Regions from separate parts of the Streptomyces sp. NPDC049541 genome, predicted to be linked through region 2. Evidence: riboswitches for the same ligand, from Rfam matches in the RefSeq annotation. Region 2 holds a riboswitch; each other region holds the start of a gene.
The links. Region 2 has a riboswitch for cobalamin ahead of ACIBW9_RS12375 (HoxN/HupN/NixA family nickel/cobalt transporter). Riboswitches for the same ligand answer to the same signal wherever they lie in the genome.
Positions count from the first base shown of each region.

Region 1 (6,889 bases), on a different contig from region 2:
CGTCGAGCAGCTGCTCCAGCTTGGCCAGATCGCCGTAGGTGTCGGCGCGGGCCATCGGCGGTACGAGGTGGTCGACGACCGTGGCATGCCCGCGCCGCTTGGCCTGGGTGCCCTCACCGGGGTCGTTGACGATGAACGGGTAGATCAGCGGCAGCTCACCGAGCACCGCGTCGGGCGCGCAGCCGCCGCTGAGCCCGAGCCCCTTACCGGGCAGCCACTCCATCGTGCCGTGCTTGCCCATGTGGACGATCGCGTCGGCGCCGAACCCCCCCTCCGATGTTGCAGCGTCGAGCCAGCGGTAGGCCGCCATGTAGTGGTGCGAGGGCGGCATGTCGGGGTCGTGGTAGATCGCGATCGGGTTCTCACCGAAGCCGCGCGGCGGCTGGATCATCACGACGACGTTCCCGAACTGGAGGGAGGCGAGGACGATGTCCTCCCCGTCGACGTACAAGTTGCCCGGCGGCTCGCCCCACGCCTCCAGCATCCCGTCCCTGAGCTCAGGGTCCAGCTTGTCGAACCAGGCCCGGTAGTCGGCCAGCGGCACGCGCGCGGGCGCGGCGGCCAGTTGCTCCTCGGTCAGCCACTCGACGTCGTGACCGCCGGCCGCGATCAGCCGGTGGATCAACTCGTCGCCGCCGGAGGGGTATTCGGTGAGCGAGTACCCGGCGTCCTTCAGCGCGTCCAGGACCTGCACCGCGGACGCGGGCGTGTCCAGACCGACCGCGTTGCCGACCCGCGAGTGCTTCGTCGGGTACGCGGTGAACACGAGCGCCAGCTTCTTGTCCGCGTTCGCCTTGTGCTTCAACTGCGCATGCCGTACGGCGATCCCGGCGACCCGCGCGGCCCGCTCCGGGTCGGCGACGTACACGGGCACGTCGTCGGGGCCCTGCTCCTTGAAGGAGAACGGGACGGTGATCAGCCGCCCGTCGAACTCGGGGATCGCGACCTGCATCGCCGCGTCCATGGGGGACAGGGCGGCGTCCGACCCGTCCCAGGCCTCACGGGAGGACGTCAGGCAAAGGCCTTGCAGGACGGGCACGTCGAGGTCGGCGAGCGCGCCGATGTCCCAGGCCTCCTCGTCACCGCCGGCCGAGGCCTGCGAGGCGTGTGTGCCGCCGGCGGCGAGGACGGTGGCGACCAGGGCGTCGGTCCGGCCGAGGATCTCGTACAGCCCGGCGTCCGCGCCACGCAGTGAACCGCAGTACACGGGAAGGGCGTTGGCGCCCTTCGCCTCGATCGCGTCGCACAGGGTGTCCACGAAGGCGGTGTTGCCGCTCAGCTCGTGCGCCCGGTAGAAGAGCACGCCGACGGTCGGCCGACCGTCCACGAACGGACGCTCGCCGTGGATGCCGTACTCGGGCATCTTCTGCGGCTCGACGAACCCCTCGCCGGTCAGCAGCACCGTGTCGGACAGGAACCGGGCGAGCTCGGTGAGGTTGGCGGGCCCGCCCTCGACGAGATACCTGAGCGCCTCCGCCACGACACCGGCGGGCACGGACGACTCGGCCATCAACTCGGCGTCGGGGACGGCCTCCCCGCCGAGCAGCACGGTCGGGATCCCTGACGCCTTGAGCGCGGTGAGCCCGTCCTCCCAGGCCCGCTTTCCGCCCAGCAGCCGTACGACGGCGATGTCGGCGCCGTCGAGGAGGCCGGGCAGCTCCTCGGTCACATCCACCCGGGTCGGGTTGCCGATCCGGTAGTCGGCACCGGACGCGGCCCGAGCGGCCAACAGATCCGTGTCGGCGGTCGACAACAACAGCACTGTGCTCATGCGGGCGCTCCCGGTGGAATGAAAGGCAGTCCTTGCGGCGCGCCCGACTCGATGAGCCGCCACAGCGCGTCCGTGTCCGCGTGTTGTTCGATCAGGTCGCCGAGCCGGTCGAGCTGCTCCTCGCGCAGCGCGGCGAAAGAGGTGTCGGGCGCCGGTACGAAACGACGGCCCGCGGCGGCCGCCACCTCGCGCAGAAAGGCCCGCCGGAAACCGTCCGACTCCAGCGAACCGTGCCAGTGCGTGCCCCACGTCTGCCCGACGCGGATGCCGTCCAGGAAGGCCTCCCCGCCGGCTATGTCGGCGACGCCGTGATGGATCTCGTACCCCTCGACCTGCTCGCCGAGGGCTTCCCCCACGGGCCGGGTGAGGGTCTTCTCGCGGGCGAACCGCACCCGCACGGGCAGCACTCCGAGCGCTTCGACATGCCCGCGTCGGCTCTCGACCTCGTCCTCGATGTGCTCGCCGAGGACCTGGAAGCCACCGCAGATGCCGAGGACGGGCCGCTGTTCGGCGGCCCTGCGGACCAGGGCGTCCGCAAGTCCCCGCGCGCGCAGCCACTCCAGGGCCTTCACCGTCCCGCGGGTCCCCGGGATGACGACGAGGTCGGCGTCCGCGAGTTCCTCGGGCCGGTCCACGAACCGCACCACGACGCCCGGTTCGGCGGCCAGGGCGTCCACGTCGGTGAAGTTGGACATCAGCGGGATCGCGCACACGGCGACCCGCAGCACGTCCTCACCGACGGGCGGCGCGACGTTCGACTCCCGTACCGTCCCGCGCAGCGAGACCCGCAGCCCGTCCTCCTCGTCGATGCCGAGGCCGTGCTGGAAGGGCAGGACGCCGTAGGTGTGCCGTCCGGTGAGTCCGTGCAGCATGTCGAGCCCGGGCTCCAGGAGGCTGACGTCCCCGCGGAACTTGTTGACGAGGAACCCGGCGACCAGCTCCTGGTCCTCGGGGGAGAGCAGGGCGACGGTGCCGAAGAAGGAGGCGAAGACCCCGCCGCGGTCGATGTCACCGACCACGAGCACGGGAAGCCGCGCGTTACGGGCGATCCCCATGTTCACGATGTCGGTCCGCCGCAGGTTGATCTCGGCGGGAGAACCCGCCCCCTCACAGATCACGGCGTCATACGTGCCCCGCAACTCGGCCAGGCAGTCGAGCACGGTCCCCAGAAGCTGCTGCTGCCGCCCACCGTGATAACCGCGCGCGCTCAGCTCGCCGACGGGCTTGCCCATCAGCACGACCTGGCTGCTCTGCTCGCCACCGGGCTTGAGCAGCACGGGGTTCATCAGCGCGGTCGGCTCGATCCGGCAGGCCTGCGCCTGCATGGCCTGAGCCCGCCCGATCTCGGCACCCTCTCGCGTCACGAACGAGTTCAGGGACATGTTCTGCGCCTTGAAGGGCGCGACCTTGACCCCCTGCCGCACCAGCCAACGACAGATCCCGGCGGTGACGACACTCTTCCCGGCATCCGAGGTGGTACCGGCGACAAGAAGCCCCCCGCCGGTCATGACACCCGCCCCGACCGCTGTGGGCAGTCGTTCCGCAGGGCGGAACGGGTGGGCACAGCCCCCACCACCGGTCGCCGTGCGACCCGGGCACGTGACACCGCCCCAGCCGCGCTGACCCCCAACGCCAGCCACCCCACCCGCCGCGACAACCGCACGGCACGCTCAATGTCGCCGACTTCCACCGCACGCCCCTCCCCGTTCAGCACAGGCCGATGCTCAACACGCCCCCCATACGACAAGGTCCCCCCGAGCCGAACCCCCAGCGCCCCCGCGAACGACGCCTCCACGGGCCCGGCGTTGGGGCTCGGATGCTTCGCGGCGTCAGAACGCCAGGCGCGTACGGCCCCCCGGCCGTCACCCCCGGCAGCGGCGGCCAGCACGGCGGTCAGCCGGGCCCCCGGCCACCCCGCCACGTCGTCCAGTCGCGCGGAAGCCCACCCGTATCGCCGGTACTTGGCCGACTTGTGCCCCACCATGGCGTCGAGCGTGTTGACGGCCCGGAATCCGAGCAGCCCCGGCACCCCGCCCACGGCCCCCCACACCAGCGCCCCCACGACGGCGTCGGAGGTGTTCTCGGCGACGGACTCCACCACCGCCCGCGCGATCCCGTCGGCGTCCAGGGCCTGCGGGTCCCGCCCGCACAGATGCGGCAGCCGGGCCCGGGCGGCCTCGACGTCCCCGGACTCCAGCGCCCGTCCGATGCCGCGGGCCTCGCGCGCGAGCGAAGTCCCCCCGACGACGGCCCACGTGGCGGCCGCGGTCAGGGCGAGGGAGGCGGCACGGGACGGACGTACGGCCCTCTGCGCCACAGCACCCAGCGCGAGGGCGCTCCCGGCGCACACGGCGGTGTGCAGCGCGCCCCACCCGCGGTGGTCCCGCCACAACACCCGCTCCACGGCCCCGGCGGCCCGCCCGAACACGGCGACCGGATGCCCACGGCGCGGATCGCCGAGCAGATGGTCACCGAGGAGGCCGGCGGCGGCGCCGTACGCGAAGACGCGATCGGCACGCATCGGCTCAGCCGGCCGTGGGGTGGGGCAGCGACCTGGTACTGGTCCTGTACGTCACACGGCAGGCTGGCATGGCGACATGTCCTCACTCAGGGTGTCCACGCCCTGGTTCGACGAGACCGGCGGTGAGAGTTCCTGGCTCCCGGGGCTTACTACCCCGGTGACAGTGGCGGGACCGCGCCGGACTTGCACCGGCTTCCTCTCGCGCCGCCGTAGCTGGCTTCGGCAGTCCACCACGCGCCCGAACGGCAGTCAACTTGCCGTTGACCTGCGACGGGGGAGTGTGCTGAGGCCCACACCCGGCGCCCTGAACCCTGCATGAGAAACCCGCGGGGGGGGGGGGGGGGGGGGGGGGGGGGGGGGGGGGGCGCCGGGGGGGGGCGGGGGGGGGGCGGCGCCCCGCCCCCCCCCCCCCCCCCCCCCCCCCCCCCGCCCCCCCCCCCCCGCGCCCCCCCCCCCCCCCCCCCCCCCCCCCCCCCCCCCCCCCCCGGGACGTGGAGAAAGCCGGTCCGGCCGCGGCCTCAGGCCTTGGCGATCACCAGATGGATTCCGTACGCCACGGCCGCCGCGCAGCCCGCGAAGGCCACGTATGCGCCGGCCACCGCCAGGGATGCCGAGTTGCCCTGCGCCACGGCCCGCTCGCGGCGCGACAGGCCCATGATGCCGAGGGTGAACAGGGCCACGAGGCCCACCGTGACCGCGAGGCTGACGCCGAAGACGGAGCCCAGGGCTGCCCAGTCGATCTTCATGCTGCTTCTCTTCCTTCGTACCGGGTGGGCGGGCTCAGACGGCCGCGGCCGGCGGGGTCGCCGGGTCGGGGACGGCGCTCACGGGGGCCGGGGCGGGGATCGTGGCCGTCAGGTCCTCGGTCACCGTGCCCGCCGGGGGCGGGGTCACGGCGGCGATCGCCGTGGTCACCACGCCGGGCGGCTCCTCGCTCTCGTTGACATTCGACGCGTCGATGACCTCGCGCCGGGAGATCTTCCAGATGGCCGCACTGGCGACGACCAGGAAGACGGCGACGACGGCGGTGCCCCAGTCGCCGAGATCCGTCACGGACTCCGCGCCCGCACCGACCAGCGCCGCGGCCGGCAGCGTCAGGCACCAGGCCACGAGCATGCGGGTGGCCGTCGACCAGCGGACCACTCCGCCCTTGCGGCCGAGGCCGGCGCCCATCACCGAACCGGAGACCGAGTGGGTGGTGGAGAGGGAGAAGCCGAGGTGCGAGGAGGCCAGGATGACCGTGGCCGCACTGGTCTGGGCGGCGAAGCCCTGCTGCGGCTGGAGCTCGGTCAGGCCCTTGCCCATGGTGCGGATGATGCGCCAGCCGCCGAGCCAGGTGCCGAGCGCGATGGCGAGGCCCGCGGAGAGGATGACCCAGGTGGGCGGGTCGGAGTCGGGAGCGACGGCGCCGCCGGCGACCAGGGCGAGGGTGATGATGCCCATCGTCTTCTGTGCGTCGTTGGTGCCGTGGGCCAGCGAGACCAGGCCCGCGGAGGCGATCTGGCCGACGCGGTAGCCCTTCTCGGCGGCCTTGCCGTCGGCCTTCTTGCCGAGGGTGTACGAGAGCCGGGTCGCGAGCAGCGCTGCCAGGCCCGCGACGATCGGGGCGGCGAGCGCCGGGATGAGCACCTTGGTGACGAGCACGTCACCGTGCACCGCGCCCATGCCGGCCGAGGCGATGGTGGCGCCGATCAGGCCGCCCATCAGGGCGTGCGAGGAACTGGAGGGAAGCCCGACGAGCCAGGTCAGCAGGTTCCAGAGGATCGCGCCGACCAGCGCCGCGAAGATGACCTCGGGACGTATGCCGGTCTCGTCGACGAGACCCTTGGAGATCGTGTTGGCGACCTCCACGGAGAGGAAGGCACCCGCAAGGTTCAGCACGGCGGACATGGCCACCGCGACCTTGGGCTTGAGCGCGCCGGTCGAGATGGTGGTGGCCATCGCGTTGGCGGTGTCGTGGAAACCGTTCGTGAAATCAAACGCGAGTGCGGTTACCACCACAATCGCGAGGATCAGCGAGAAGTTTTCCATTTACCCAGGCAATCGTTCGAAGTCAACGGTCGGTTGACCGTAGGCAACCTGGGTGAACGGAAGATGAACTGAGGGCGGCTGCACGATGTCTGGATGAGGGGGTCGCCGCTCCGCCCTGGTCCCGGCGACCCCCGCTCCCGCGGTGCCCCTTGGTCAGTAGCCCCGGGCGAACTTCCTCAGCTGGGTCCGGGACCCGTTGAAGAGATTCTGGTCACCCGGCAGTCCGCCGCTGTTGTCGTACTGCCAGAAGGTCCAGAACGACCAGCCGGCCGGCAGGGAACCGGAGGTCCCGGACCCGTGACGGGCTATCCACAGCGCGTGGTTCGAGGCGAACGCGCTGCTTCCGCCGGTGCAGGTGTTCCACCAGTGGGTGGTCGTGTAGATCACGGGGTGGCGGCCGGTGAGCCGCTTCACCTCGCCGCTGAACGCCTTGATCCAGCCGACCATGCGCGCCTTGCTCAGGCCGTAGCACCCGTGCTTGGGGCTGTACGGGTTGTATTCGATGTCGAGGGCGGGCGGCAGCGTCCAGCCGTCCGACCTCCAGCCGCCGCCGTGGTTCACGAAGT
Region 1 covers NZ_JBITLY010000001.1:1,496,090-1,502,978, forward strand. The annotation lists gene cobN (cobaltochelatase subunit CobN) at 1-1,771, opposite strand, end outside; gene ACIBW9_RS06875 (cobyric acid synthase) at 1,768-3,279, opposite strand; gene ACIBW9_RS06880 (cobalamin biosynthesis protein) at 3,276-4,292, opposite strand; cobalamin riboswitch at 4,398-4,540, opposite strand; gene ACIBW9_RS06885 (hypothetical protein) at 4,811-5,038, opposite strand; gene ACIBW9_RS06890 (anion permease) at 5,073-6,323, opposite strand; gene ACIBW9_RS06895 (lysozyme) at 6,477-6,889, opposite strand, start outside.
Region 1: another riboswitch for cobalamin. It lies ahead of ACIBW9_RS06880 (cobalamin biosynthesis protein); the one in region 2 lies ahead of ACIBW9_RS12375 (HoxN/HupN/NixA family nickel/cobalt transporter).

Region 2 (6,889 bases):
GCGTGAAGATCGTCGCGCTCCTCAACGACATCAGTGTGTGGTGGCACGTCCTGGGGGTCGGGGTGATCGTCGGCGCGCTGGCCTTCGTACCGGACCACCACCAGTCCGCTTCCTTCGTGTTCACCAAGTTCGTGAACAACACGGGCTGGGGCAGCGGTGTGTACGTGGTGCTCCTCGGCCTGCTGATGGCGCAGTACACCTTCACCGGCTACGACGCCTCCGCCCATATGACGGAGGAGACGCACGACGCGTCGACGGCCGGCCCCAAGGGCATCGTCCAGTCCATCTGGACGTCCTGGATAGCGGGCTTCGTGCTGCTGCTCGGCTTCACGTTCGCCATCCAGTCCTACGACAAGGAGCTCGCCTCGCCCACCGGGGCGCCGCCGGCCCAGATCCTGCTGGACGCCCTGGGCGCCACAGCGGGCAAACTGCTGCTCCTGGTCGTCATCGGCGCCCAGCTGTTCTGCGGGATGGCCTCGGTCACCGCCAACAGCCGCATGATCTACGCCTTTTCACGCGACGGCGCGCTGCCCTTCTCGCATGTGTGGCACACGGTGAGCCCGCGGACCCGGACACCCGTGGCCGCCGTATGGCTGGCGGCGGTCGGAGCGCTGCTCCTCGGCCTGCCTTATCTGATCAATGTGACGGCGTACGCGGCGGTGACCTCGATCGCCGTCATCGGCCTGTACATCGCGTACGTCATCCCGACGCTGCTGCGGGTGCGCAAGGGCGACGACTTCGCACGGGGCCCGTGGCACCTGGGCCGCTGGTCCCGCCCCATCGGCATCGTCTCGGTGGTGTGGGTGGGCGTGATCACGGTCCTCTTCATGCTGCCCCAGGTCTCGCCGGTCACCTGGGAGAGCTTCAACTACGCCCCGGTCGCCGTCCTGGTCGTCCTCGGCTTCGCGGCGGCGTGGTGGGGCGCGTCGGCCCGGCACTGGTTCCTCAACCCGGCCCACGAACGCACGCTCGCCCGGGAGGCGTCCCGCGCGGCGGCCTCCGGCCAGGCTTCCGCGGGCGCCCCCGAAAAGGTAGATCCCTGACACTCCGGCTGGATCTTCACCTCCGGCACGGCCGTGTCCCCGATACCCGATCGGAGACGCGGCCGTGTCCGGCTATGCTCGTGGAGGCAACATCACCAGGGGCCCTTAGCTCAATTGGCAGAGCAGTGGACTTTTAATCCATTGGTTGTGGGTTCGAGTCCCACAGGGCCTACGGCTGGTAGGCGAGGGACATGCCCTCTGACCTGCTACGCAGCGCCTGAGTCGGCTTCGGTCGGCTCGGGCGCTGCTGCGTTTTCTGGGCTGTGTGCGGGCAGCCGCGCGGACCGTCAGCCCGGGCCAGGTTCGGCCGCCGATTCCGGCGCGCAGTGTTTCAGCAGCGCGGAGACCGGGCCCTCGACGAGTCGGTAGCGCACGATCCGGCCGTCCTTCTCGCCCTCGACGATGCCCGCGGTCCGCAGCAGACGCAGAGCCTGGGAGACGGCCGTGTCCCGCATCCCGCTGGCGACGGCGAGGTCGGACACGGCGATCGGGCCGGCCTCCTGGAGGGCGAACAGCAAGGACAGGCGTCCGGGATCGGAGAGCAGCGAGAAGCGATCGGCCCAGGCGCGCACGCGCTCGGGGTCGCCGACGGCGGCGATGGCATCGCAGACCCGATGGCCGTCAATGGTGCGCCGCCCGGCGTGTTCCGCGGGGACGAGATGCATGCGTCCATCATCGCAGCGAACAGGTGCTGACCTCCATACCTGTTCAGCTGTGCAGCCTTGCAGCCACTGCCCGCGGCCTTCTAGGGTGAGCGGGCCGTGGTGTTCGGGAAGCCGGTGCCGGCCCTCAGGGGCTCAGTCCGGAGCGGCCCTCGCCACTGTGATCGGGGAGTTCGTCGCCCACGTCCCGCAGGGGACAGCCACTGGCCGCCGCAAGGCGGTTGGGAAGGCGGGCGGCGGACGTACGACCCGTCAGCCAGGAGACCGGCCACGGCATCACGAAGCTGATCCACGAGGTGCTGGAGCGTGTCCGTATGACCGTGTCCCAAGGCGTGCCCGAAACCGCCGCCGTCCCGTCCTTTCGCTGGCGCCGCGAGGACACCCTCCGCACCGCCGGCCTGCTGACCGTGATCGTCGCTCTGCACGTGGCCGCCTTCGGGGTCCTCTTCCTCCTCGTGATCCCGCATCACTACACGGTCGGCACCCAGGCGTTCGGGGTCGGACTCGGCATCACCGCCTACACCCTCGGCATGCGGCACGCCTTCGACGCCGACCACATCGCCGCCATCGACAACACCACCCGCAAGCTGATGGCCGACGGAAAGCGGCCGGTGTCGGTGGGGTTCTGGTTCGCGCTCGGACACTCCAGCGTGGTGGTCGTCATGGCCGCGCTGGTCGCCGGGGGCACGCACCTCGCCGGCACCCTGATGAACGACGGCTCCCGGACCCACCAGGTGCTCGGCACGGTGGGCACCACGGTCTCCGGCGGCTTCCTGTACCTCATCGCCGCCCTCAACCTCGTTGCGCTGTTCGGCATCGCGCGCGTCTTCCGCGCGATGCGCGCCGGACGCTACGACGAGGCGGAGCTGGAGGCGCACCTGGACTCGCGCGGCTTCATGAACCGCATTCTCGGCCGCCTCACCAAGTCCGTCCGCCGCCCCGGCCAGATGTTCCCTCTCGGCTTCCTGTTCGGGATCGGCTTCGACACCTCGACCGAGGTCCTGTTGCTCGCCCTGGCCGGCAACGGCGCCGCCGCCGGGCTGCCGTGGTACGCGGTGCTGTGCCTGCCCCTCCTCTTCGCCGCGGGCATGAGCCTGTTCGACACCCTCGACGGCACCTTCATGAACTTCGCCTACCAGTGGGCGTTCTCCAACCCCGTTCGCAAGGTGTTCTACAACCTCACGATCACCGGCCTGTCCATCGCGGTGGCCTTCTTCGTCGGCACGATCGAACTCGTCGGCGTTCTGCACGACAAGCTCGGTCTGCGGGACGCCGTCACCGGCTGGATATCCGGGCTGGACCTGGACAACGTCGGTTACGTCATCGTCGGCCTGTTCGTGGTCGTCTGGGCCGTGGCGCTGGCTTACTGGCGTCTGGCCAGGGTTGAGGAGCGCTGGAGCGCCCGCACCGCCGACACCGGCTGACGGCACCCGCCCTCGTCTCCTGACTTCAGTGAGAGCAAGCAGCGCCAAAGTCGCCGTGGTTCAGCATTTCGGCCGCTGACCGGCTCGGTCCGGCGCTGCGAGGCTGCCGTCATGGACAAAGCGAGGATCTCCCGTCGGACTTTCACCGGCCTGGCGGTGGCCGCATGTACGGGTCTCGTGACGCCGATGCTGAAGGCCCCCCTGGGACGGCGAGTCGACGCGCTGCTGGCCAGGATGACCGTCGCCGACAAGGTCGCGCAGCTGAACATCCCGGTCTGTCTGCCCCAGGAACTCCTCGGTGACTCCACGGATCCGACCGGCACACGGGAGCACCGGGAGGCGTACGTACGCGGTGAGACGGTGGTCGGAAAGAAGGCGGACCGGATGAGGCTGGGCCCGGGCGGAGGGTTCTTCGGCCTGGTCAACCAGTCCCTCTCCGGGTCCGTGCCGGTTCCTCATCCACTGAGCCCGCGTCAACAGGCGTCACAGCACAACCACTTGCAGCGCCTCGCCCGCGCCAACCCGCTCGGCATCCCCCTGCTGGAGATCAGCGAGGGCACCCACGGTTCGGTCGGACCCGGCTCGACCGTCTTTCCCGAGGGGCTCGCGCCGGGCGCCACCTTCGATCCGGGGCTGATGCCTGGCTGCCCGGTGAGGCCGGGGGCCGGGCGGTGGCCGAGGTGCTGTTCGGCGACGTCGAGCCGACCGGCAGACTGCCCGTCACCTTCCCCCGTGCCGTGGGCCGGCTCCCCGTGTCGTACGACCAGAAGCGCGCCCGAGCCGATGCCGACGACCACATCGACCTGCCGTCCACGCCGCTCTTCCCGTTCGGCGCGGGCCTCGGCCACACCACGTTCCGCCACGGCCGGATCCGGCTGACCGACGACACCATCAAGGCCGACGCCACGACCCGGGTGCGCGTGGACCTCACCAACACGGGACAGCGGGCCGGCACGGAGGTGGTGCAGCTGTACGTGACGGACGAGCAGACGTCGGTGTCGCTGCCGTACATCAGGCTGCGCGGTGTGCGGAAGGTGCGTGTGGAGCCCGGGAAGCGGGCCACCGTCACCTTCGACCTGGTGCCGAGTCGCGACCTCACCCTGGTGGACGGCGACATGCGCACGGTCGTCGAGCCGGGCACGTTCGAGATCAGGGTGGAGCGCTCCTCGACGGACGTCCGCCGACGGGCGGTTCTCCGTGTCATCTGACGCCGGCCGCCGCGGCGCTTCCGGGTGAGATCACGTTTAGAGATCACGAAACCTGGCGCGCTGCCATCCTTTTTGGGGTATTTCGCACTAATCTCCCGTGGCAGCAAGGAGTTGATCTGTCACAGGTCGCATCCACTTCGCTCCACCGGAGATGACATGCACAAGCTTCGCAAGGCCGCCGTCCTGGTCGCCGCCCTCGGGAGTGTCGGGTTTCTGAGCGCCGGCGGCGCCCACGCCGACGGTGGCGTCGGCGTCCAGCAGAGCACCACCTGCAGGTCGCACGACCTGAACATCAGCGTCCTCGGTGAGGTCGGGCTCATCAACGGCCTGTTGGGCAACGCGCTCAACGGCGAGGGCAACACGGGGGCGCAGAGCACCTCCGAGGGCTCGGACATGGGCTGCAGCAACGCCTTCGGCAAGTAATCGCAGTCGGCTGCTGCCGGATGAACGGCCTGCCGGGCGGAGCGCCCGGCAGGCCGTGGCCGTTCCTCGCGGCCTGCCGGGCGGCGCTTCGTTACTTGGCTGCCGGCGGAGTGACGTTCCCGAGGCTGAAGTCGCTGCCGGTCGTGAAGGCGGGGGCCGCGTCCGGGCTGCCGTGGCGCCCGCTGCGGCTGTCGTCGTCGTAGGCCACGGCGTTGGACTGCGAGTTGGCCACCGCGGTGACGCCCTCGTCGTCGTGGTCATGGCCGTGGTCGTGGGCGAAGCTGACACCGGCACCGAAGGCGGAGAGGCTCGCGATCGCCGCGGCTACGACGGCAACACGCTGAAACTTGCGCATGGTTAGACCCTTTCTTGCCCGGGCGCGACGCCCTGGCTTGGCTACGTATTGTGACAATATATGCACTGATAGTAGTCATTTGGGATCTTTGGGTTGTTTGTGTGCCGTGTCGTTTTTTTCGTACGACCATCAGTCGCGGCGCGGCCGCCCCACCACCGGTGCGGACATGGACAGGCCCACGAGATCGGTCCAGACGGCCTCGCCGACACCGTCGAGGGTCTGTTTCGCGGCGCGTTCCGCGGCGGTGAGGATGCCGAGGCCGGCCCGGGTCTCGTAGGGCAGGTGGTCGAGGGCGAGGCGGCGGCCGACGTAGTCCATGACGGAGCCGGCCTGCTTGATGTCCGGGTCGTTGGTGAGGCCGGAGGGTTCGAAGCGTGTCCCGACGTGGTCCGCGACGAGGATGTCGAGCGGGACGCCGTGCTGGAGGCGCGGGTGACGGTCGAGGAGAAGGCGTCCATCATGCCCGCGAGGGTGGAGCCCTGCTTGGCCATGTGGACCGTCACCCCGGCGACGCGGCCGTCGGGGGCGTGCGCGACGGTCAGGTATCACTTGCCCTCGCCAGGACCGGGTCGTCGACCGCATCCGCCTCGCGGGGCGGGGCACGGCGGGCCGGGCCGTCGCCCGCGTCTCGCCGGCCGTCCGTGTCGTACCGTCCCCGAATCGTTCGGTCATGAACGCCCTCACTCGTCGTCGATCTGCGGCTGCCTGGGACATTCGTGGTCCAATCCCGGCACAGTGCACCCTTGTGCACAATCTGTGGGTGCCAACTCGCCTTCGGCCACAACATGTTGGGGTTGAAGAGAGGGGTGTGAGGGCGAAGGAGCGGCTGTGGCACGCCGGAAGGGGGCGTGGTCCGCAGTAAGTTCGACGATCCGGAGGTGCGCCGCCAACTCACGGAGGTGTTGGGGCTGTTGGCGGCCGGGGGCCTGCGGCGCCTGTGTGCGGTGCGCGTCGCCAGTGGCTCTCCGTGGGCAGCGCGCCGACGGTCGGCAGGACACGCAACCCGGCGGTACGGGTGCCGCCCGCGCCCACCCGTGCCGGTCCCAGCGGCGCGACGGCCCGCAGGCCGGCCGGGCTTGCCCGTGGTGGAGGTGTCCAGCCCGGCCGCCGGGCGGCTGCCCGGCACCCCGCGGTCATCGGCCCGAGCCGGCCCGGGTCAGCCCGCGCTCAGCTCCGCCAGCGGCAGCGTGTGCTGGGTCTGGAGGACCTTCGCACGCAGGTAGCGGACGTTGTGGGCGGTGGTGAAGACGCCCGTGGGGACGCGGTCGCGTACGTCGATGCCCAGGTCGCGGAGCTGGCCCGCCTTGTCGGGGTTGTTGGACAGCAGGTCCAGGCTGTCGATGCCCAGGGCCCCCAGCATCTGCGCGGCCGCCGTGTAGTCACGGTCGTCCTCGGGCAGCCCCAGAGCCGCGTTCGCCTCGTAGGTGTCGAGGCCCTGGTCCTGGAGGGCGTAGGCGTCCAGCTTGTTGTAGAGGCCGATGCCGCGGCCCTCCTGGCGAAGGTAGAGCAGCACGCCGCCGCGGTCCGCGATCCGCTCGACCGCCTCGCGCAGCTGCGGACCGCAGTCGCAGCGGGCCGAGCCGAACACGTCACCGGTCAGGCACTCGGAATGCAGGCGGACCAGGGGCGTTGTGCCGGGAGCGGGGTCGCCCAGGACGACGGCGACGTGCTCCTGGCCGTCGGTCAGGCCGTGGAAGGTGACCAGTTCGGCGTCGACGCTGTAGCCGTCCTGGAAGCGCAGCGGCACCCGGACGCGGGAGCGCGGGGAGGCGGC
Region 2 covers NZ_JBITLY010000003.1:27,753-34,641, reverse strand. The annotation lists gene ACIBW9_RS12390 (amino acid permease) at 1-1,043, shown strand, start outside; tRNA gene ACIBW9_RS12385 (tRNA-Lys) at 1,143-1,215, shown strand; gene ACIBW9_RS12380 (ArsR/SmtB family transcription factor) at 1,331-1,708, opposite strand; cobalamin riboswitch at 1,789-1,993, shown strand; gene ACIBW9_RS12375 (HoxN/HupN/NixA family nickel/cobalt transporter) at 2,020-3,129, shown strand; gene ACIBW9_RS12370 (fibronectin type III-like domain-contianing protein) at 3,774-4,337, shown strand; gene ACIBW9_RS12365 (hypothetical protein) at 4,494-4,760, shown strand; gene ACIBW9_RS12360 (hypothetical protein) at 4,852-5,115, opposite strand; gene ACIBW9_RS12355 (hypothetical protein) at 5,245-5,433, opposite strand; gene ribA (GTP cyclohydrolase II) at 6,272-6,889, opposite strand, start outside.

Region 3 (6,889 bases), on a different contig from region 2:
CCGTACTCCTGGACGCCCTTGCGGACGACGCTGCGGATCACGGCGTTGAGACCGGGACAGTCACCGCCGCCCGTCAGCACTCCCACCTTCATGGCTTCGCTCACCTCCGCGGACGTGAACTCCGAGCGCCGTTCGGCTCCCTTTCCATCATGTGCGACGGCGGTCCGTCGACGCACCTGCAGGCGAGCCCGCCGGCACCAGCAGCCGCCGGCTCGACGCCTGGGCCTCGGAGCGGGGACATCCCGCCCGTGCCGGGTGCGCGCCATCAGGTCAAGCGTCCCGGACCCTTGACTCGGAAGGTGCCCGCCCCGATCCTCGACCCATATATTGCGCTGGTCATGACAACCTCATGGGTTGGTCAACCGCGCGATCCCGCCGACCGAGGGACGTGGGCCGTGACGCCGACTCGACGCTCGTACCGCAGACGCAAGAACGTCACCGTGGTGTCGCTGCTTCTCTTCCTCCTGGCCCTGACCTTCGGCCCCACGCCGAGTTCCGCGGCCGGAAACGACTGGTGGACCCCGACCTCGCCGCCGGCTCCGGACGCCCAGATCGATGTCACCGGTGAGCCGTTCACCGGCACCGATTCCGCGGGCGAGGTCCGCGGATTCGTCGACGCGCACAACCACCTGTTCTCCAACGAGGCCTTCGGAGGCCGGCTGATCTGCGGAAAGGTGTTCTCCGAGGCCGGGGTCACCGACGCGCTCAAGGACTGTCCCGAGCACTACCCCGACGGCACCCTCGCGGTCTTCGACTACATCACCCACGGCGGCGACGGAAGGCACGACCCGGTCGGCTGGCCCACCTTCAAGGACTGGCCGGCGTACGACTCGATGACCCATCAGGCGAACTACTACGCCTGGCTGGAGCGGGCCTGGCGCGGCGGGCAGCGGGTGCTGGTCAACGACCTCGTCACCAACGGCATGATCTGCTCCGTCTACCCCTTCAAGGACCGCGGCTGCGACGAGATGACCTCCATCCGGCTGCAGGCGAAGCTGACGTACCAACTCCAGGACTACATCGACAAGATGTACGGCGGCCCCGGCAAGGGCTGGTTCCGCATCGTCACCGACAGCGCACAGGCCCGTGAGGTGATCAGGCAGGGCAAGCTGGCCGTCGTCCTGGGTGTGGAGACCTCCGAGCCGTTCGGCTGCAAGCAGATCCTCGACATCCCGCAGTGCAGCAAGGCCGACATCGACAAGGGCCTCGACGAGCTGTACTCGCTGGGCGTGCGCTCGATGTTCCTGTGCCACAAGTTCGACAACGCGCTGTGCGGAGTCCGTTTCGACTCGGGCGGCCTCGGCACGGCCATCAACGTCGGGCAGTTCCTGTCCACCGGCACCTTCTGGCAGACCGAGAAGTGCACCGGCCCCCAGCACGACAACCCCATCGGGACCGCCTCCTCCGCCGCGGAGAAGGACCTGCCGGCGGGCGTGGACGTCCCCTCGTACGACTCCGACGCCCAGTGCAACAAGCGCGGCCTCACCGACCTCGGCGCCTACGCCGTGCGCGGCATGATGAAACGCAAGATGATGCTGGAGATCGACCACATGGGCGTCAAGGCGGTCGGTCAGGCCCTGGACATCTTCGAGTCCGCGTCCTACCCCGGCGTGCTCTCCTCGCACAGCTGGATGGACCTGAACTGGACCGAGCGCGTCTACTCCCTCGGCGGCTTCGTCGCCCAGTACATGCACGGCTCCCAGGGTTTCGTCGCGGAGGCCGCCCGCACCAAGGCACTGCGCGACAAGTACCACGTGGGCTACGGCTACGGCACCGACTTCAACGGCATCGGCGACCACCCGGCCCCGCGCGGCGCCGACGCCCCGAACAAGGTCGCCTACCCCTTCAGGAGCGCCGACGGCGGCTCGGTCATCGACCGGCAGACCACCGGTGAGCGCACCTTCGACTTCAACACCGACGGCGCAGCCCACGTCGGCCTGATCCCCGACTGGATCGAGGACATCCGCCTCAACGGCGGCCAGGGCGTGGTGAACGACCTGATGCGGGGCGCCGAGTCCTACCTCGACACCTGGGGAGCGACCGAGCAGCACCAGGCATCGGTCGACCTCGCCCAGGGCGCGGCGGCCACCGCCAGCTCGTCCGAGTGGAACCCGTTCACCAGCTACCAGCCGGGCCGGGCCGTCGACGGTGACGACGGCACCCGCTGGGCCAGCGACTGGAGCGACGACCAGTGGTGGCAGGCGGACCTCGGCGCAACCCACCGGGTCGGCCGGGTCACGCTGGCCTGGGAGCGCGCCTACGGCAAGTCGTACCGCATCGAACTGTCCACCGACGGCACCGACTGGCAGACCGTCTGGTCCACCACGTCCGGCGACGGCGGCCTGGACACCGCCCGCTTCAGCGGCACCCCGGCCCGCTACGTCCGCATCCACGGCCTGCAGCGCGGCACCGACTGGGGCTACTCCCTGTACGAAGTGGGCGTCCACAGCGCCTGAGGTCCCTCACCACCCCCGAGGACGCACATGGCACGCATGCCGTCGGCCGAGCGGCGCAGACAGCTGACGGAAGCGGCGATCAGGGCGATGGCCCGGGACGGCGTCGCCAGGACGACGACCCGGTCCATCGCCGCCGAGGCGGGCGTGTCCCTGAGTGTCTTCCACTACTGCTTCGACTCCAAGCAGGCCCTGGTCGAGGCCGTCATCACCACCCTCACCGACCACTCGGTGACCGTGGTGAAGCAGGCCCTGCGGCCCAGGGCCACGCTCGTGGAGACCGTCCGGGCCGGCTTCCAGGCGTACTGGGACCATGTGCGCGCCCACCCCGACGAGCACATGCTCACCTACGAACTCACCCAGTACGCCCTGCGCGAGCCGGGTTTCGAGCACCTGGCGCGACGGCAGTACGAGCTGTACGGCGCCGCCTACACCGAACTCATCGACGGGTTGCGCCGCTCCATGGGCCTCCGGCTCGCCGTCCCCGCCTCGGTGCTGGCCCGCTATCTGGCCGCCATGACCGACGGGCTGACGCTCAACTACCTCGTCCTCGGCGAGGAGTCGGCCTGGGCCGACATCCTCGACACGGTCACCGCCCACATCGCCGCCCTGGTCGACGACGATCTTCGCCGGGCCTAGGGCTGTCGGTCAGCGGGTGCCCGGCCCGCCGCTTCCGAACGCCCCGCTGTTGCCCTCGCTCCAGCGCATGCGCTTCTGCGACGCACTCGTCCTGCTCGGCGTATTGCCGTGACCGGGCAGCTCGTGCGGGGTCAGCCGATGCTCGGTGTGGGGGATCTCGGCGGGCTCGCGGTTCTCCTGTACCTCGCGGACCGGGCCGTCGTCCGGCAGCTGCGGCTGATCCTCCGGGCGTGGCGGAGCGGGTTCGCGGCGGCGGATGCGGGCGCCCAGGAAGAAGGCACCGATCAGCAGGGCCACGACCGCCACCCCCACGACGACCAGGCCGATTCCGAGTGCGCCGCGGCCTGCGGCGATGTCCATCCATGAGGTGCTCATGGGCTCGCGGGTACCCAGGGGACCCGGTGCCAACCGAACCGGCCCGGCCGGACCTCGTACACCTCGTGTTTGAGGCGATCGGCGGGGGCAACCCGCCAGGTGTGACTTCGACGACCCAGCAGGAGCTCTTCCGCTTCCTGGAGGACCGCTTCGCCTGTGCGCAGGCGTGCACCGAGTGCGCACGCGCGTGTGCGCTGCGCGCAAGTCTCGTGGACCCGGACGGCACGGAGGAGCAGGAACTCGTACGACGCAAGGGCATCATGTGTGCGGAGGTGTGCGACGCGACCTGCCGTGTGCTGTCCGAGCAGAACCGCCTGGACGAGGCCGCCATCCGCATCCAGGTGGAGTGGTGCCGCACCGTGTGCCTGGAGTGCGCGCATGCCTTCGACCGGCTGCCGGGTGCCGAGGACGGCGCGAAGGCCTGCCGGCAGTGCGCCGAGGCGTGCACGGAATTCCTCGCCACCCTGAACTGAGCCTCACAGCGACGCGCCGACCGGCTGCCCGAGGCGCACGTTCCAGCGCCCGGACCTGCCGCTGAGCTCGACGCCCGTCAGCGGCGGCACATCCGCGCGCCAGAACGCCGACTCCGGCGCCCCGAGGGCCCGGACCACCGCGGCCCGTACGGCCTCGGGCTCGACCACGGCGAGAGTGCGGCCCGGCGTCTGCGCGACCGTCTCCAGCCACACCGCCACCCGGTCGCACAGCGCCGCCACCGACTCCCCGCCGTGCGGCACGGCGGCGGGGTCCGACAGCCAGCGGGCCAGCGCCTCCGGCTCGCGCTCACTCACCTCGGCCAGCGTCGCCCCGCGCCAGCGGCCCGCGTCCAGTGCCGCCAACTCCGGCGCCTCCACGGCGTCGAGGCCGAGGGCGGCCGCGGTCTCGCGGCAGCGCACGGTGGGGGAGACCCAGACCCGTTCCGCCGCCGGAAGCATGCCGGCGGCAGCCCGTGCCTGGCGCAGCCCGGAGGCGTCCAGCGGGCAGTCGTGGTCGAAGCGGGCCTCCCGGAGGGACGCGGTGATCGCAGTTGAGATCAAGATCACTCGGCTCGTCATGTGTCCACTCCCGCGCTCGACATCGCTTCGAAATCCTTGAACTGACCGTGATCGGGCGGCGAGAACGGCTCACCAGGGGCGCTCACGGCTGTTCCATGCGCCCTTGGCCCCGTCTCTGCTTCGCGGTACCTTCTCGTGGATATTGACGACGGCACAGCGGAAGCCGGTGGAAGTCCGGCACGGTCGCGCCACTGTATGCCGGGCACGCACCCAGGGTGTGTGCCGGGCGAGTCAGACCCGCCCCGTCGTCGTGTGCACCACCGAGACGGGACGCGAGTTCCCCAGGAGGGCCTGCCATGGCGCAGTCTGTCGCTCAGCCGACCACCACCCCCACCGCCGTACCGGCGAAGCTGCCGATCGGCGCGATCGTCCCCTGGGCGGTCTTCTTCGGCATCCTGATGCTGGTTCTGCTCTACTTCGTCGGCGCCGAGCAGGGCGCCACCTCCGTGATGAGCGGGGACAACGTCCACGAGTGGGTGCACGACGCCCGCCACCTGCTCGGCTTCCCCTGCCACTGAGGGCGGCGAGAAAGCACAGCCGCCCATGAACTCGGCAACCGTCCGCAACCTCCTGGTGCGCGGCATGCTCGCGGGACTGGCCGCGGGCCTGCTCGCCCTCGTCGTCGCCTACTTCCTCGGTGAACCGCGCGTCGACGCGGCCATCGCCTACGAGGAGGCGCACTCCCACGAGCACGGCGTGGAAGCCGTCAGCCGCACGATGCAGTCCACCGCGGGCCTGTCCACCGGTGTGCTGGTCTACGGCGTCGCGTTCGGCGGCATCGCCGCCCTCGCGTACTGCTTCGCGCTCGGCCGCATCGGCCGCTTCGGGCCGCGCGCGAGCGCGCTGCTCCTGGCGGCCGCCGGTTTGATCACCGTGTACGTCGTGCCGTTCCTGAAGTACCCGGCCAACCCGCCGTCCGTCGGAGACCCCGACACCATCGGCACACGCACCACGCTGTACTTCCTGATGGTGGTGCTCAGCGTGCTGCTGGCCGTCGCCGCGGTCATCCTGGGCAAGCGCCTCGCGCCCCGCCTGGGCAACTGGAACGCGACGCTCGCCGCGGGCGCGTTCCTGGTCCTCGCCATCGGGCTCGCGTACGCGTTCCTGCCGTCCTTCAACGAGGTCCCCAAGGACTTCTCCGCCACCCTGCTCTGGCAGTTCCGACTGGCGGCCCTGGCCGTCCAGTTGACCCTGTGGACCTCCTTCGGGCTGGTCTTCGGGGTGCTGGCGGAGCGGACGCTCGCCCCGAAGCCGGCGCGGGCGAACGGCGCCACCCGGGCAACTCCCGTCGCCCACTGACCGGTTCCACCGGCTCAATCGGCACAGGGCCCCCGGTCGACGACCGGGGGCCCTTTCCCTCTCCCTCGCCATTCCCAATTTCTGGAACACGTTCTACGGTGTGCGCCGTCAGGACCGGCCTGGGAAGCCTGGAGGCGCCGTGCACCTCGAATACACGCCCGAGCAGCAGCGGCTGCGCATCGAACTGCGCTCGTACTTCGCCGAGTTGGTGCCGGACAACGCCTACGCGCGGCACGGCGACCCGGCCGCCCAGAAGCGCTTCTACCGCGAGACCATCCGGCGCCTCGGCGCGGACGGCTGGCTCGGCGTGGGCTGGCCGAAGGAGTACGGCGGGCGCGGGCTGACCGCGATGGAGCAGTTCATCTTCTTCGACGAGGCCGCCCAGGCCGGCGTACCTCTGCCGCTGATGGCGCTGAACACTGTCGGACCGACGATCATGCAGTTCGGCACGGACGAGCAGAAGGCGTACTTCCTGCCCAAGATCCTCGCCGGCGAGATCGACTTCGCGATCGGCTACAGCGAGCCCGACGCGGGCACGGATCTCGCGTCCCTGAAGACGCGCGCGGTGCGCGAGGGCGACGAGTACATCGTCAACGGGCAGAAGATCTGGACCACCAACGGCGACACCGCGGACTGGGTGTGGCTGGCGACCCGCACCGACCCCGACGCCCCGCCCCACAAGGGCATCACCATGCTCCTCGTCCCCACCAGTGACCCCGGCTACTCCTGCACCGTCATCAACACCCTCGCCTCGCACGACACCACGGCCAGCTACTACGAGAACATCCGCGTCCCCGTCTCCCGCCGGGTCGGCGCCGAGAACCAGGGCTGGCGCCTGATCACCAACCAGCTCAACCACGAGCGCGTCACCCTCGCCGCCCACGGCACCATGGCGATCCGCGCCCTGCAGGACGTCCAGCGCTGGGCCATGGAGACCAAGCTCGCCGACGGCCGCCGCGTCATCGACCTGCCCTGGGTACGCCGCCGCCTCGCCCAGACCCACACCAGGCTGGATGCGATGAAGCTCCTCAACTGGCGCATGGTGCACGCCGTCCAGAACGGCACACTGAC
Region 3 covers NZ_JBITLY010000002.1:920,976-927,864, forward strand. The annotation lists gene ACIBW9_RS11335 (6-phosphofructokinase) at 1-92, opposite strand, end outside; gene ACIBW9_RS11340 (discoidin domain-containing protein) at 396-2,456, shown strand; gene ACIBW9_RS11345 (TetR/AcrR family transcriptional regulator) at 2,484-3,092, shown strand; gene ACIBW9_RS11350 (DUF6479 family protein) at 3,102-3,467, opposite strand; gene ACIBW9_RS11355 (ferredoxin) at 3,569-3,940, shown strand; gene ACIBW9_RS11360 (histidine phosphatase family protein) at 3,944-4,519, opposite strand; cobalamin riboswitch at 4,626-4,779, shown strand; gene ACIBW9_RS11365 (CbtB-domain containing protein) at 4,816-5,037, shown strand; gene ACIBW9_RS11370 (CbtA family protein) at 5,063-5,818, shown strand; gene ACIBW9_RS11375 (acyl-CoA dehydrogenase family protein) at 5,958-6,889, shown strand, end outside.
Region 3: another riboswitch for cobalamin. It lies ahead of ACIBW9_RS11365 (CbtB-domain containing protein); the one in region 2 lies ahead of ACIBW9_RS12375 (HoxN/HupN/NixA family nickel/cobalt transporter).